DNA from 3 places in the Streptomyces sp. NPDC046716 genome. Region 2 is predicted to be linked to each of the others. Evidence: riboswitches for the same ligand, from Rfam matches in the RefSeq annotation. Region 2 holds a riboswitch; each other region holds the start of a gene.
The links. A riboswitch is a leader RNA that binds a small molecule or an ion and turns the genes downstream of it on or off. The one in region 2 is predicted to bind thiamine pyrophosphate.

Region 1 (4,257 bases), on a different contig from region 2:
GCCTGGACTCCCTGCTGCCGACCGCTCCTGTGGTGTGGCTGCTGCTGGTGCTGTTCGTCGGATCGGCCTGAGCCGAGCGAACCGACTGAAGGGGCGGGCGCCTGCGGGGCGCCCGCCCCTTATTCCTGCGCGGGTACGGACTCGGTCGCTCTCAGATGACGGAGCCACACCACCCGCTGATTGATCAGCAGCAACACCCAGACCAGTACCTGGCCCGAAGCGATCACGATCTGCCCGGCCCGGGCACCGTCGACGATCCTTGACGCCAGAAGGGCCACGGACACGACGAGCATCGGCCAGTACAGCCAGGGGGCCCACCGCACGATGCGTACCGCACGAGGTGGGAGAACTCCGGTCGACGCTGCTCTGCTGCGGTCTGCCACTCCGCCTCCCTACCCCGGATCGACCGCGATGCGAGCTGATCCCGGGCCACCCCCGATTGTCTGCGACACTGGTACAGCCATGCCTAAGCCCGGAGAACTCACCTTTGTCGCCCCCCGCGGAGCCAAGAAGCCGCCGCGGCACCTTGCCGATATGACTCCTGCGGAGCGGAAGGAGGCTGTCGCCGCCGTCGGCGAGAAGCCGTTCCGTGCCAAGCAGCTGTCGACGCACTACTTCGCGCGGTACGCGCACGACCCCGAGCAGTGGACCGACATCCCCGCCGCGTCGCGCGAGAAGCTGCGCGAGGCGCTGCTGCCCGAGCTGATGTCCGTCGTGCGGCACCTCTCGACCGACCAGGACACCACGCGCAAGACCCTGTGGCGGCTGTTCGACGGGACGCTCGTCGAGTCGGTCCTCATGCGGTATCCGGACCGGGTGACGATGTGCATCTCGTCGCAGGCCGGGTGCGGGATGAACTGCCCGTTCTGCGCCACCGGGCAGGCCGGTCTCGACCGGAACCTGTCGACCGGTGAGATCGTGCACCAGATCGTGGACGGGATGCGGGCTCTCCGGGACGGGGAGATCCCCGGCGGTCCCGCCCGGCTGTCCAACATCGTGTTCATGGGGATGGGGGAGCCGCTCGCCAACTACAAGCGGGTCGTCCAGTCCATCCGTGCGCTCACCGACCCCGAGCCGGACGGCCTCGGGCTGAGCCAGCGCGGCATCACCGTGTCGACCGTGGGTCTCGTGCCCGCCATCCACCGGTTCGCCGACGAGGGCTTCAAGTGCCGGCTCGCCATCTCGCTGCACGCGCCGGACGACGAGCTGCGCGACACCCTCGTACCGGTCAACACCCGGTGGAAGGTGCGGGAGGTGCTCGACGCCGGATGGGAGTACGCCGCCAAGTCCGGGCGCCGGCTCTCCATCGAGTACGCGCTCATCCGGGACATCAACGACCAGGCGTGGCGCGGTGACCGGCTCGGCCGGCTGCTCCGGGGCAAGCCGGTGCACGTCAATCTCATTCCGCTGAACCCGACGCCCGGGTCGAAGTGGACGGCGTCGCGGCCCGAGGACGAGAAGGCGTTCGTCGAGGCGATCGCCGCTCACGGTGTGCCCGTGACCGTGCGCGACACCCGTGGTCAGGAGATCGACGGGGCGTGTGGTCAGCTCGCGGCGACCGAGCGGTAGCCTGGCAGCCGTACGACGTACGTACACTCGTACAGACATCTTCATATTCCGACAGGGGAGCGCCACAGCGCTGAGAGTGCGGTAGCCAGACACATGGTGGGCCGCAGACCCTCTGAACCTTGCCCAGGTCATTCTGGGTAGGAAGTTCGGTCACCACTCAAGCTGTTGCGCCCTGCCCTGAGGCCGTCGAGGCCCCGGGGCAGGGCCGCGTCTCTTCCTGGACACCCCCAGGAGGAAAACAAGTGAGCAAGAAGACACGCATGGCCGTGGCCGTGTCGGTGGGGCTCGGTCTGGTCACGCTGTCCGCGTGCGGGTCGTCCTCGGACGGCGCGGGCTCCGGCGGCGACTCCAAGACCGTCACGCTCGTCAGCCACGACTCGTGGGTCGTCTCCAAGAGCGTCCTCGCCGACTTCGAGAAGACGTCCGGGTACCAGGTCAAGGTCCTCAAGGACGGCGACGCCGGAGAGGCCGTCAACAAGGCCATCCTGTCCAAGGGCAACCCGCAGGGCGACGTCTTCTTCGGCGTCGACAACACCCTGCTCTCCCGCGCCCTCGACAACGGCGTCTTCGCCTCCTACAAGGCGAAGGGCCTCGACCAGGTGGAGAGCCGCTACCAGCTCGACGCCGGCAAGAACCGGGTCACGCCGATCGACACCGGCGACATCTGCGTCAACTACGACAAGAAGTACTTCGAGCGCCACCACATGACCCCGCCGGCGTCCTTCGCCGACCTGGCCGAGCCCGCGTACAAGGACCTCCTCGTCACCGAGAACGCGTCCACCTCCTCGCCCGGCCTCGGCTTCCTGCTCGGGACGGCCGCGAGCTACGGCGACGACGGCTGGCAGGCGTACTGGAAGAAGCTCAAGGCCAACGGCGTGAAGGTCGTCGACGGCTGGGAGCAGGCGTACAACGAGGAGTTCAGCGGGAGCGCCGGCGGCAAGAAGGCGGGCGGGGAGCGGCCGCTCGTCGTGTCGTACGCGTCGTCGCCGCCGGCCGAGGCGATCTACTCCGACCCGCAGCCGAAGACCTCGCCGGTCGGCGTGGCGAAGGGGACCTGCTTCCGGCAGATCGAGTTCGCCGGGCTGCTCGACGGCGCGAAGAACGAGAAGGGCGGGCAGGCGCTCGTCGACTTCCTGATCTCCAAGAAGTTCCAGGAGGACATGCCGCTCAACATGTTCGTCGACCCGGTGACGAAGAACGCCACCGCGCCCGCCGAGTACACCAAGTACGCGGTCCCGGTCGACGACCCCGAGACGATGGCGCCGGACAAGATCGCGGACCACCGCGACGACTGGGTCAAGTCGTGGACCTCGCTCGTACTGAAGTAGGCGCGAAGGCGCCCTCGGGGAGCGCGGCGCGGCTCGGCCTGATGGTCCTGCCCGTCGTGTTCTTCGGGGTCTTCTTCGCCTATCCCGTCGTCGCGATCGTCCAGCGCGGGCTGCACGTCGGCGGCGGCTGGCAGTTCGGGCGGATCACCGAGGTGCTCGGGCAGTCCGACATCCGGCACGTGCTGTGGTTCACCGTGTGGCAGGCGCTCGCGTCGACCGCGCTCACGCTGCTGGTCGCGCTGCCCGGCGCCTATGTCTTCGCGCGCCTGGACTTCCCCGGCAAGCAGGTGCTGCGGGCGGTCGTGACCGTGCCGTTCGTGCTGCCGACCGTGGTCGTCGGCACCGCCTTCCTCGCCCTCCTCGGACAGGGCGGGCTGCTCGACGAGCTGTGGGGGGTGCGGCTCGACACCACGGTGTGGGCGATCCTGCTCGCGCACGTCTTCTTCAACTACGCGGTCGTCGTACGGACCGTGGGCGGCCTGTGGGCGCAGCTCGACCCGCGCCAGGAGGAGGCCGCGCGGATGCTCGGCGCCTCGCGCCTCGCCGCCTGGCGGAAGGTGACGCTGCCCGCGCTCGGGCCCGCCGTCGCGGCCGCCGCGCTGATGGTGTTCCTGTTCACCTTCACCTCGTTCGGCGTCGTGCAGATCCTGGGCGGGCCCGGGTTCTCGACGCTGGAGGTCGAGATCTACCGGCAGACCGCGCAGATCTTCGACCTGCCGACCGCCGCCGTGCTCACCCTCGTGCAGTTCGCCGCCGTCGGGCTGATCCTCGCCGTGCACGCCTGGACCGTGCGGCGCAGGGAGAGCGCCCTGCGGCTCGTCGACGCCGCGCAGACCGCCCGGCGGCCGCGCGGCACCGGGCAGTGGGCTCTGCTGGGCGGGGTGCTGGCGAGCGTCGCGCTGCTGGTCCTGCTGCCGCTGGGCGTGCTGGTGCTGCGCTCGTTCGACACGGCGGACGGTTTCGGCTTCGGCTACTACCGGGCGCTGTCGTCGTCCGACAGCGGGACCTTCCTCGTACCGCCGATCGACGCCATCGGGAACTCGCTGGAGTACGCGGTCGCCGCCACCGCCATCGCGCTGCTGATCGGCGGCCTCGCCGCGGCTGCGCTGACCCGCAGGTCCGGGCGTCTCGTGCGCGGGTTCGACGCCCTGCTGATGCTGCCGCTGGGCGTGTCGGCGGTGACCGTCGGGTTCGGGTTCCTCATCACCCTCGACAAGCCGCCGCTGGACCTGCGGGCCTCCTGGATCCTGGTGCCGCTGGCCCAGGCCCTCGTGGGCGTGCCCTTCGTCGTACGGACCATGCTGCCGGTGCTGCGCGCCGTCGACGGGCGGCTGCGGGAGGCCGCCGCCGTGCTCGGGGC
Region 2 (4,257 bases):
ACGGGTCCTGAAGGGTCGTGTCCACGCAGGGAGTCTACGAGGAGTGACTGACAGGCCGGACCTGTGCGGCAGGACCGGACCCGTACTGCAGCAGAGCTGTGACCGGCGCGGGCGTCAGAAGGCGGGGCGCTCGGGATCGAGGTGCGCGCGCCCCTCCTGGGGCGAGGACGCCTCGGCGAAATGGCGCCGGGGGATCCGCCCCGCGCGGTACGCCAGCCGTCCCGCCTCCACCGCGTGCCGCATCCCGTCGGCCATGAGGACCGGCTCCTGGGCGCGGGTCACCGCGGAGGCGAGCATCACACCGGCGCAGCCCAGTTCCATGGCGAACGCCACATCGGACGCCGTGCCCGCGCCCGCGTCCAGGATCACCGGCACGCGCGCGTGCTCGACGATCAGCTGGAAGTTGTGCGGATTGCGGATGCCGAGCCCGGACCCGATGGGGGAGCCCAGCGGCATGACCGCCGCACAGCCCACGTCCTCCAGCTTGCGGGCCAGCACCGGGTCGTCGTTGGTGTACGGCAGGACCGTGAAACCGTCGTCGACCAGGGTCTCGGCGGCGTCCAGCAGCTCGATGGGATCCGGCAGGAGGGTGCGCTCGTCCGCGATGACCTCCAGCTTGACCAGGTCCGTGCCCAGAGCCTCGCGCGCGAGGCGGGCCGTGAGCACCGCCTCGCCCGCCGTGAAGCAGCCCGCGGTGTTCGGCAGCACCCGGATGCCCAGCTTCTCCAGGACCGACAGGACCGAGCCGTGGACGTCGGCGCTGACGCGCCGCATCGCCACCGTGGTCAGCTCGGTGCCGGAGGCGACCAGGGAGCGTTCGAGGACGTCGAGGCTCGGCGCCCCGCCCGTGCCCATGATCAGGCGCGAGGAGTAGGTGGTGCCGCCGAGGACGAAAGCGTCGTCAGCCATGAATGAGTCAGCCTCCTTGGACGGCGGTGAGGACTTCGACGCGGTCTCCCTCGGAGAGCGCGGTGAGGGGCCAGCGGGTGCGCGGCACGACGGTCTCGTTGAGCGCGGCGGCCACACCGGAGTGCGCCGTGGTGAGCGTGGCCACCAGGGCGCCGAGCGTGACCCCGGCGGCCACGGCGCGCGGCTCGCCGTTCACAGTGACGTTCATGCGGGCTGCTCCAGGGTGGCGGCACTGAACCGCCTCGGGGTGAACGGGCGCGCCTCTTCGGGGAGTTCACCGGTGACCAGGACATGCGCGAGGGCGTCCCCGGTGACCGGCGTGAGCAGCACGCCGTTGCGGTGGTGACCGGTGGCGAGGTGCAGGCCCGGCAGCGCGGTCGGGCCCAGCAGCGGGGCGTTGTCGGGGGAGCCGGGGCGCAGGCCCGCGCGGGTCTCCGTCAGCGGCAGTTCCGTGATGCCGGGGACGAGTTCGTGGGCGTCGCGCAGCAACTCGTAGACGCCGCCCGCGGTGACCGTGGTGTCCCAGCCCAGCTCCTCGGTGGTCGCGCCGACGACCAGTTCGCCGTTGACGCGCGGGACCAGGTAGACGTGGCTGCCGCGGACCACCGCGCGCACGGTGCGGCTCAGGAACGGCGCGTACCGCCGCGGCACCGTCAGGCGCAGCACCTGGCCCTTGACCGGCCGGACGGGCGGCAGCACCTCGTCGGGAACGCCGGCCAGCTGTCCGCTGCGGCTCCCGCCCGCCAGCACGACCTGGCCTGCGTCGAGCTCGGTGCGGTCGGTGAGCGTGACGCCGCACGCCCGGTCCCGGGCGACACGGAGCCGGTCGGCCCACGCACGGTGCAGGATCACGCCGGAGCGCTCGCAGGCCGTCAGCAGGGCGCTCGCGAGCCTTCTCGGGTCGATCTGGTGGTCACCGTCGACCCGCAGGCCCCCGCGCACGCCCGGCGCGAGCATCGGTTCGAGGCGACGGCAGTCGCGGCCCGACAGCCACTCCGAGTCGAGGCCCGACTTCGTTTGCAGCGCGTGCAGTTCACGCAAGTGGGCCCGGTCGTCGGCGTCCAGCGCGACGGCGAGCGTGCCGCACGCGCGGTAGCCGAGATCCTGGCCGGTGGCCTCGGACAGCTCGGCGGCGAACTCCGGATAGCGGGCGGCCGACGCGACGTTCAGGCCGAGCAGCGTCTGCTCGCCGTAGTGCAGTTCGGTGACGGCGGCCAGCATCCCGGCCGCCACCTGGGCGGCCCCGCCGCCCGGTTCGGGGTCCACGACCGCGACGGACAGACCGCGCTGGGCGGCCCGCCACGCGGTGACGAGACCGATGATGCCGCCGCCGACGACCAGGACGTCGGTGGCGGGGGCCTTCTTCGGCGCGCCGGCCCTCGATGGCTGCGCGCTGGAGTCCGGTGCTCCGGACGGCGTACGCGACATGGGCGTCCAGCCCCTCCCTTCGCCGGCATGACCCGGATCAGGTTCGTACGGTCGGAGGCCGCTCCAGCCTCCCTCTCAGCCCACTGCGTACGGGCTCCCGCGAGTGCTTTACGGTGGCCACCCTAGCTCTTCGGCCAGCCCTCCAGTAAGGGAGCCCTCGCCCGTGGCACGCTCGCTCGACGGTCTCTACCTCGCCCCTGTCGCCGATCAGGCCCCGGGCCAGGTCGGGACCCGGACCCGCTTCGCCTACCACGAGGAGGACGGCCGGATCTGGGCCGGCTACGAGGGCGGCGACGTCGTCCGCGGACACCTCGTGGGCACCCGCTCCGGCGACCGGCTCGACTTCCGCTACGTCCAGCTGAAGACCGACGGGTCCACCTCATCGGGGCACTGCCTCTCCGTCGTGTCCGAGCTGCCGGACGGACGGGTGCGGCTCGACGAGAGCTGGCGGTGGGAGTCGCAGGAGGGCCACGGCACCAGCGTCGTCGAGGAGATCGGGCCGGTCGCCCACCGCCCCGCGAACCCTGATGATCACTAAACCCGGTGACACGTGTGCAGGACGTCACGGAGCTCGAGTGGCCCGCTCCGCTGACTGACACAAGATCAGGTGCCTAAGGTGATCCCGTGAGCGAGCAGCGGAACGGGAACACGGTTTCGGCAGGGCGGCGCGTCGTCGTCGTGGGCGCGGGCATGGCCGGAGTGCAGACGGCGGTGGCCCTGCGCGAACAGGGCTTCCCCGGCACGGTCACGCTGATCGGCGCCGAGCCCCACCAGCCCTACGACCGGCCGCCGCTGTCCAAGGCGGTCCTCCTGGGCAAGGCCGAGGGCTCCGCCTTCGACGTCGACTTCGAGGCGCTCGGCGTCACCCTGGAGCTGGGCCGTGAGGTCACCGGCCTGCGCCCCGGCGACCACGAGCTGGACACCGCGCAGGGCCCCGTCCCGTACGACGTGCTGGTCGTCGCCACCGGTGCCGAACCGGTGCGGCTGCCGGGCACCGAGGACGTCCCCGGAGTCCATCTGCTGCGCACCCTCGACGACGCCGAGCGGCTGCGGCCCGTCCTCGCCGAGCAGCACGACGTGGTGGTCGTGGGCGCGGGGTGGATCGGCGCGGAGTTCGCCACCGCCGCGCGCGAGGCCGGCTGCCGGGTCACCGTCGTCGAGGCGGCCGAGCGGCCGCTGGCCGGGGCGCTGCCCGCCGAGATCGCGGCCCCCATGGCCGCCTGGTACGCGGACTCGGGCGCCGAACTGCGCACCCGCGCGCGCGTGGAGCACATCGAACCCGGGGCCGTGGTCCTGGACGACGGCACGCGCCTGCCCGCCGGAGCCGTCGTCATCGGCATCGGCGCCCGCCCCGCCACCCGCTGGCTGGCCGGCTCCGGCATCGCCCTCGGCGACCACCGCGAGGTGCTGGCCGACGAGGGACTGCGCACCTCCGTACCCGACGTGTACGCGGTGGGGGACTGCTCGTCGTTCCCCTCGAGGCGCTACGGAGAGCGACTCCTGGTCCACCACTGGGACAACGCCCTGCAGGGCCCGCGCACCGTGGCGGCGAACATCATCGGGGAGACGCCCGCCGTCTACGACCCGGTGCCGTACTTCTGGTCCGAGCAGTTCGGCCGCTTCGTGCAGTACGCGGGCCACCACGAGAGCGCCGACACGGCCGTGTGGCGCGGCGACCCGGCCGGTGCCGCCTGGTCGGTGTGCTGGCTGCGCGAGGGCGCCCTGGTGGCCGTCCTCGCGGTCGGCAAGCCCCGCGACCTGGCCCAGGGCCGCAAACTCATCGAGGCCGGAACGGTCCTGGACCCCGAGCGGCTGGCCGACCCGGCCCGCCCGCTGAAGTCCGCCGTGGCGTGACCGGCGCCTCCAGCCGTTCCTGAAACACCTGGTCAGACGGTCCCGGCTTCCGACTGTCAGTCCGGG
Region 3 (4,257 bases), on a different contig from region 2:
GTTGACGGGGTAGGCGATGCGCGAGTCGGTACAAGCAGTTCAGGCAGAGGTCATGATGAGCTTCCTCGTCTCCGAGGAGCTCGCTTTCCGCATTCCGGTGGAGCTCCGGTACGAGTCCACCGACCCGTACGCCGTGCGGCTGACCTTCCATCTCCCCGGCGACGCGCCCGTGACCTGGGCATTCGGCCGGGAGCTCCTCGTCGACGGGGTCAACGGGGCGACCGGCGACGGTGATGTGCGGATCTCCCCCGTGGAGCCGTCGGGCGGCGGGACCACCGCCGAATTGCCCGGTGAGGTCCACATCAGGCTCCAGGTCGGCAGCGATCAGGCGCTGTTCCGGGCCGGGGTCGCGCCGATCATCGCCTTCCTCGACCGCACCGACAAGCTGGTGCCGCTCGGTCACGAGCAGGCCCTCGCCGACTTCGAGGCCGACCTCGACGAGGCGCTCGACCGGATCCTGGCCGAGGAGCAGAGCGCCGGCTGACTCCCCCGCGCCGACGCCCTCGACGTAACGCTTCAGCAGTGCGGTACACCCGAGCAGTACCGCGCTCACGCCCTGCGTCGTCGGCCTCTGCCACCGCGTGCAGGAGCGGTTCTGGCAGGGGCCTGAGGGCCCGGGCGGTCGGCGGAGACCACCAGGGCGGCCAGCGCCGTCGTCACCGGCACAGAGGCGACCAGGCCGATCGAGCCGACCAGCGTGCGGACGATCTCCTCGGCCACCAGCTCACTGTTGGCCACGTCCGACACGCTGCTCTGCGCGATCGAGAACAGCAGCAGCAGCGGCAGCGCCGCGCCCGCGTACGCCAGGACCAGGGTGTTGACGACCGACGCGATGTGGTCGCGGCCGATCCGGATGCCCGCCCGGTACAGCCCCCGCCAGCCCATCGAGGGGTTGGCCTCGTGCAGTTCCCAGACCGCCGACGTCTGGGTGACCGTCACGTCGTCGAGCACCCCGAGCGAGCCGATGATGACGCCCGCGAGCAGCAGACCGCTCATGTCGATGTCCGGATACAGGCCGTGGATCAGGCCGGTGTTGTCGTCCGTGTTGCCGGTCAGGGCGGCCCAGCCGATGAACAGCGAGCCCAGCAGGCCGATGAGCACCAGGGAGACCAGGGTGCCCAGGACGGCGACGGAGGTTCTCGCCGACAGCCCGTGGCACATGTAGAGCGCGATCAGCATGATGGCGCTGGCCCCGACGACCGCCACCACCAGGGGATTCGAGCCCTGGAGGATCGCGGGCAGGATGAACAGCGTCAGCACTCCGAAGCTGACCGCGAGCGCGACCAGCGCCATGACGCCCCGCATGCGGCCGACCAGCACCACGGCCAGGGCGAAGATTCCGGCCAGCAGCACCATCGGAATCTTGCGGTTCACATCGGTGACCGAGTACTGCAGATTCTCCGGGGCGTCCGGCGCGTAGGCCACGATCACCTTCTGGCCCTCGTGCAACTGCCGCGGTGAGTCCGGCTGGACGACCTCCGTGAACGTACGGCCCTTGTCCTTGCCGGTGCTGATGCGGATCGTCGCGTTCTCACAGGTGCCGCCGGCCTGCTGCTGGGCGGACGAACCCTCGGCCGTGGAGGTGTCGCCGGTCGGGGTGTCCCCCGAGGCGTTCACGGACGCGCAGGGGACCTTCTCGACCTTGGCCACCGTCGCCTGCTGCGTCTGCCGGTCGAAGCCGACTCCGGTGCGCTCGTGGGGCGGTGCGCCGCCGGGCCACAGCACCGCGAGGCCCACCACCACCGCGACGGAGAACGGGATCAGGACCGCCGCGATGACCTTCCGCAGATGCCTGGAGACCGGGGCGGCCGGGCCGTGGCTGTGGGAGTGGCCGTGCCCTCCCTCGGACGGGCCGTGTCCATGGGGTGGTTGGGGCGGGGGAGGCGGCTGCTGGGTGGTGGTCACCGACCGATCATCGCAAGAACGACAGGGGCCCTCTGTTCAACGCGTCCGAAGGGGCGCTAGCGTGGAGGCACCTTTGCACACGCGGGAGCTCGGAGCACCGGGCTGAGAGGGCGCTGACCTTCGTCGCAGGACCTGTTTCACGTGAAACAGGCAGGACGAAGACGGCTGCGTCGACCGCCGAACCTGTTACCGGGTAATGCCGGCGTAGGGAGTAGCTCTCATGAGCATCAAGGACGCACGCACGCCTGCCTCCGACCAGGGTGAGAACCCCGACGAGGCCGGGAAGTCCATCGGCTGGCACAAGGGATACATCGAGGGTTCGCGCCCCGATCTCCATGTGCCGGTCCGTCAGGTGCATCTCACCAACGGACAGTCGGTCACGCTGTACGACACGTCCGGCCCGTACACCGATCCGACCGTCGACACCGATGTCCGCCGGGGGCTCGCGCCCCTGCGGGAGAACTGGATCATCGGCCGCGGCGACACCGAGGAGTACGCGGGACGCCCCGTCCGCCCCGAGGACGACGGCATCAAGCACACGTCGCCGCGCGGCGGACTGCGCAACCTGGACGCGGTCTTCCCCGGCCGCCCGCGCCAGCCGCGCCGCGGCCGCGACGGCCAGGCGGTGACCCAACTCGCGTACGCACGACGGGGTGAGATCACCCCGGAGATGGAGTACGTGGCCCTTCGGGAGAACGTCTCACCCGAGGTCGTCCGCGAGGAGATCGCTGCGGGCCGCGCGGTGCTGCCCGCCAACGTGAACCACCCGGAGATCGAGCCGATGATCATCGGCAAGCGGTTCCTGGTGAAGGTCAACGCCAACATCGGCAACTCCGCGGTCACGTCCTCCATCGAGGAGGAGGTGGAGAAGATGACGTGGGCGACCCGCTGGGGCGCCGACACCGTCATGGACCTCTCCACCGGCCGCAACATCCACACCACCCGCGAGTGGGTGCTGCGCAACTCCCCCGTCCCGATCGGCACCGTGCCGCTCTACCAGGCCCTCGAGAAGGTCGACGGCCGGGCCGAGGAACTGACCTGGGACATCTACAAGGACACGGTGATCGAGCAGGCCGAGCAGGGCGTGGACTACATGACGGTCCACGCCGGAGTCCGCCTCCCGTACGTCCCGCTGACCGCCAACCGCAAGACCGGCATCGTCTCGCGCGGCGGCTCGATCATGGCCGCCTGGTGTCTCGCGCACCACAGGGAGAGCTTCCTCTACGAGCACTTCGAGGAGCTGTGCGAGATCCTCGCGGCGTACGACGTCACGTACTCGCTCGGCGACGGCCTGCGCCCCGGCTCCATCGCGGACGCCAACGACGAGGCCCAGTTCGCGGAGCTGCGCACCCTCGGTGAGCTGAACACGATCGCGAAGCGGCACAACGTGCAGACGATGATCGAGGGCCCCGGGCACGTCCCGATGCACAAGATCAAGGAGAACATCGACCTCCAGCAGGAGATCTGCGAGGAGGCGCCGTTCTACACGCTCGGCCCGCTGACCACCGACGTCGCCCCGGCGTACGACCACATCACGTCCGGGATCGGCGCCGCGATGATCGCCTGGTGGGGCACGGCGATGCTCTGCTACGTCACGCCCAAGGAGCACCTGGGCCTGCCGAACCGGGACGACGTGAAGACCGGCGTCATCACCTACAAGATCGCGGCGCACGCGGCGGACCTCGCCAAGGGCCACCCGGGCGCGCAGGAGTGGGACGACGCGCTGTCCGACGCCCGCTTCGAGTTCCGCTGGGAGGACCAGTTCAACCTGGCTCTCGACCCGGACACGGCACGCGAGTTCCACGACGAGACGCTGCCGGCCGAGCCCGCGAAGACCGCGCACTTCTGCTCGATGTGTGGCCCGAAATTCTGCTCGATGAAGATCTCGCAGGACATCCGGCGCGAGCACGGCACGGCCTTTGCGGACAAGTCCGAGATCGAGGCGGGCATGGAGCAGAAGTCGAAGGAGTTCGCGCAGGCGGGCAACCGCGTGTACCTGCCGATCGCCGACTGAGACAGGGCGCCGGGCGATCACGGAGTGGGCTCGATCAAGGACCTGCGGGCCCACTCCGTGCCGCGCCCCCGCCGGCGTCAAAAGGCCGGTGCACCCGGGAGTGACGGCCTGTATAAAGATTCCCGCCGCGGCCGTCCTGTCGGGGACGGCTGTCCGACTCGATCAACAGGGGTGGGGATCACAGGTGTTGCTGAGAAGAATGGGCAGATGGGTGACGGTGGCGGGAGCGGCCGCCGCGCTGGGCCTCGGCGGGGTGACGGCTGCGCACGCCGACGACCAGCTGGAGGTCCGTTACGCGGGGAGCGTCTCGGACGACCTGGGCATCTTGCAGATCAGCG

Region 1: it holds a riboswitch for thiamine pyrophosphate, as region 2 does, so the genes downstream of both, ABZ930_RS19275 (thiamine ABC transporter substrate-binding protein) here and thiO (glycine oxidase ThiO) in region 2, are expected to answer to the same signal.
Region 3: it holds a riboswitch for thiamine pyrophosphate, as region 2 does, so the genes downstream of both, thiC (phosphomethylpyrimidine synthase ThiC) here and thiO (glycine oxidase ThiO) in region 2, are expected to answer to the same signal.

Annotation. Positions count from the first base shown of each region.
Region 1 is NZ_JBEYYU010000023.1:111,449-115,705, forward strand. Features, by position in the region: gene ABZ930_RS19260 (phosphatidate cytidylyltransferase) at 1-71, shown strand, start outside; gene ABZ930_RS19265 (hypothetical protein) at 120-323, opposite strand; gene rlmN (23S rRNA (adenine(2503)-C(2))-methyltransferase RlmN) at 463-1,569, shown strand; TPP riboswitch at 1,613-1,731, shown strand; gene ABZ930_RS19275 (thiamine ABC transporter substrate-binding protein) at 1,830-2,897, shown strand; gene ABZ930_RS19280 (iron ABC transporter permease) at 2,939-4,257, shown strand, end outside.
Region 2 is NZ_JBEYYU010000020.1:35,307-39,563, forward strand. Features, by position in the region: gene pknB (Stk1 family PASTA domain-containing Ser/Thr kinase) at 1-25, opposite strand, end outside; gene ABZ930_RS17160 (thiazole synthase) at 115-909, opposite strand; gene thiS (sulfur carrier protein ThiS) at 917-1,117, opposite strand; gene thiO (glycine oxidase ThiO) at 1,114-2,337, opposite strand; TPP riboswitch at 2,335-2,448, opposite strand; gene ABZ930_RS17175 (hypothetical protein) at 2,501-2,875, shown strand; gene ABZ930_RS17180 (FAD-dependent oxidoreductase) at 2,962-4,191, shown strand.
Region 3 is NZ_JBEYYU010000003.1:90,307-94,563, reverse strand. Features, by position in the region: gene ABZ930_RS03310 (SsgA family sporulation/cell division regulator) at 17-484, shown strand; gene ABZ930_RS03305 (YibE/F family protein) at 550-1,905, opposite strand; TPP riboswitch at 1,977-2,133, shown strand; gene thiC (phosphomethylpyrimidine synthase ThiC) at 2,126-3,919, shown strand; gene ABZ930_RS03295 (hypothetical protein) at 4,119-4,257, shown strand, end outside.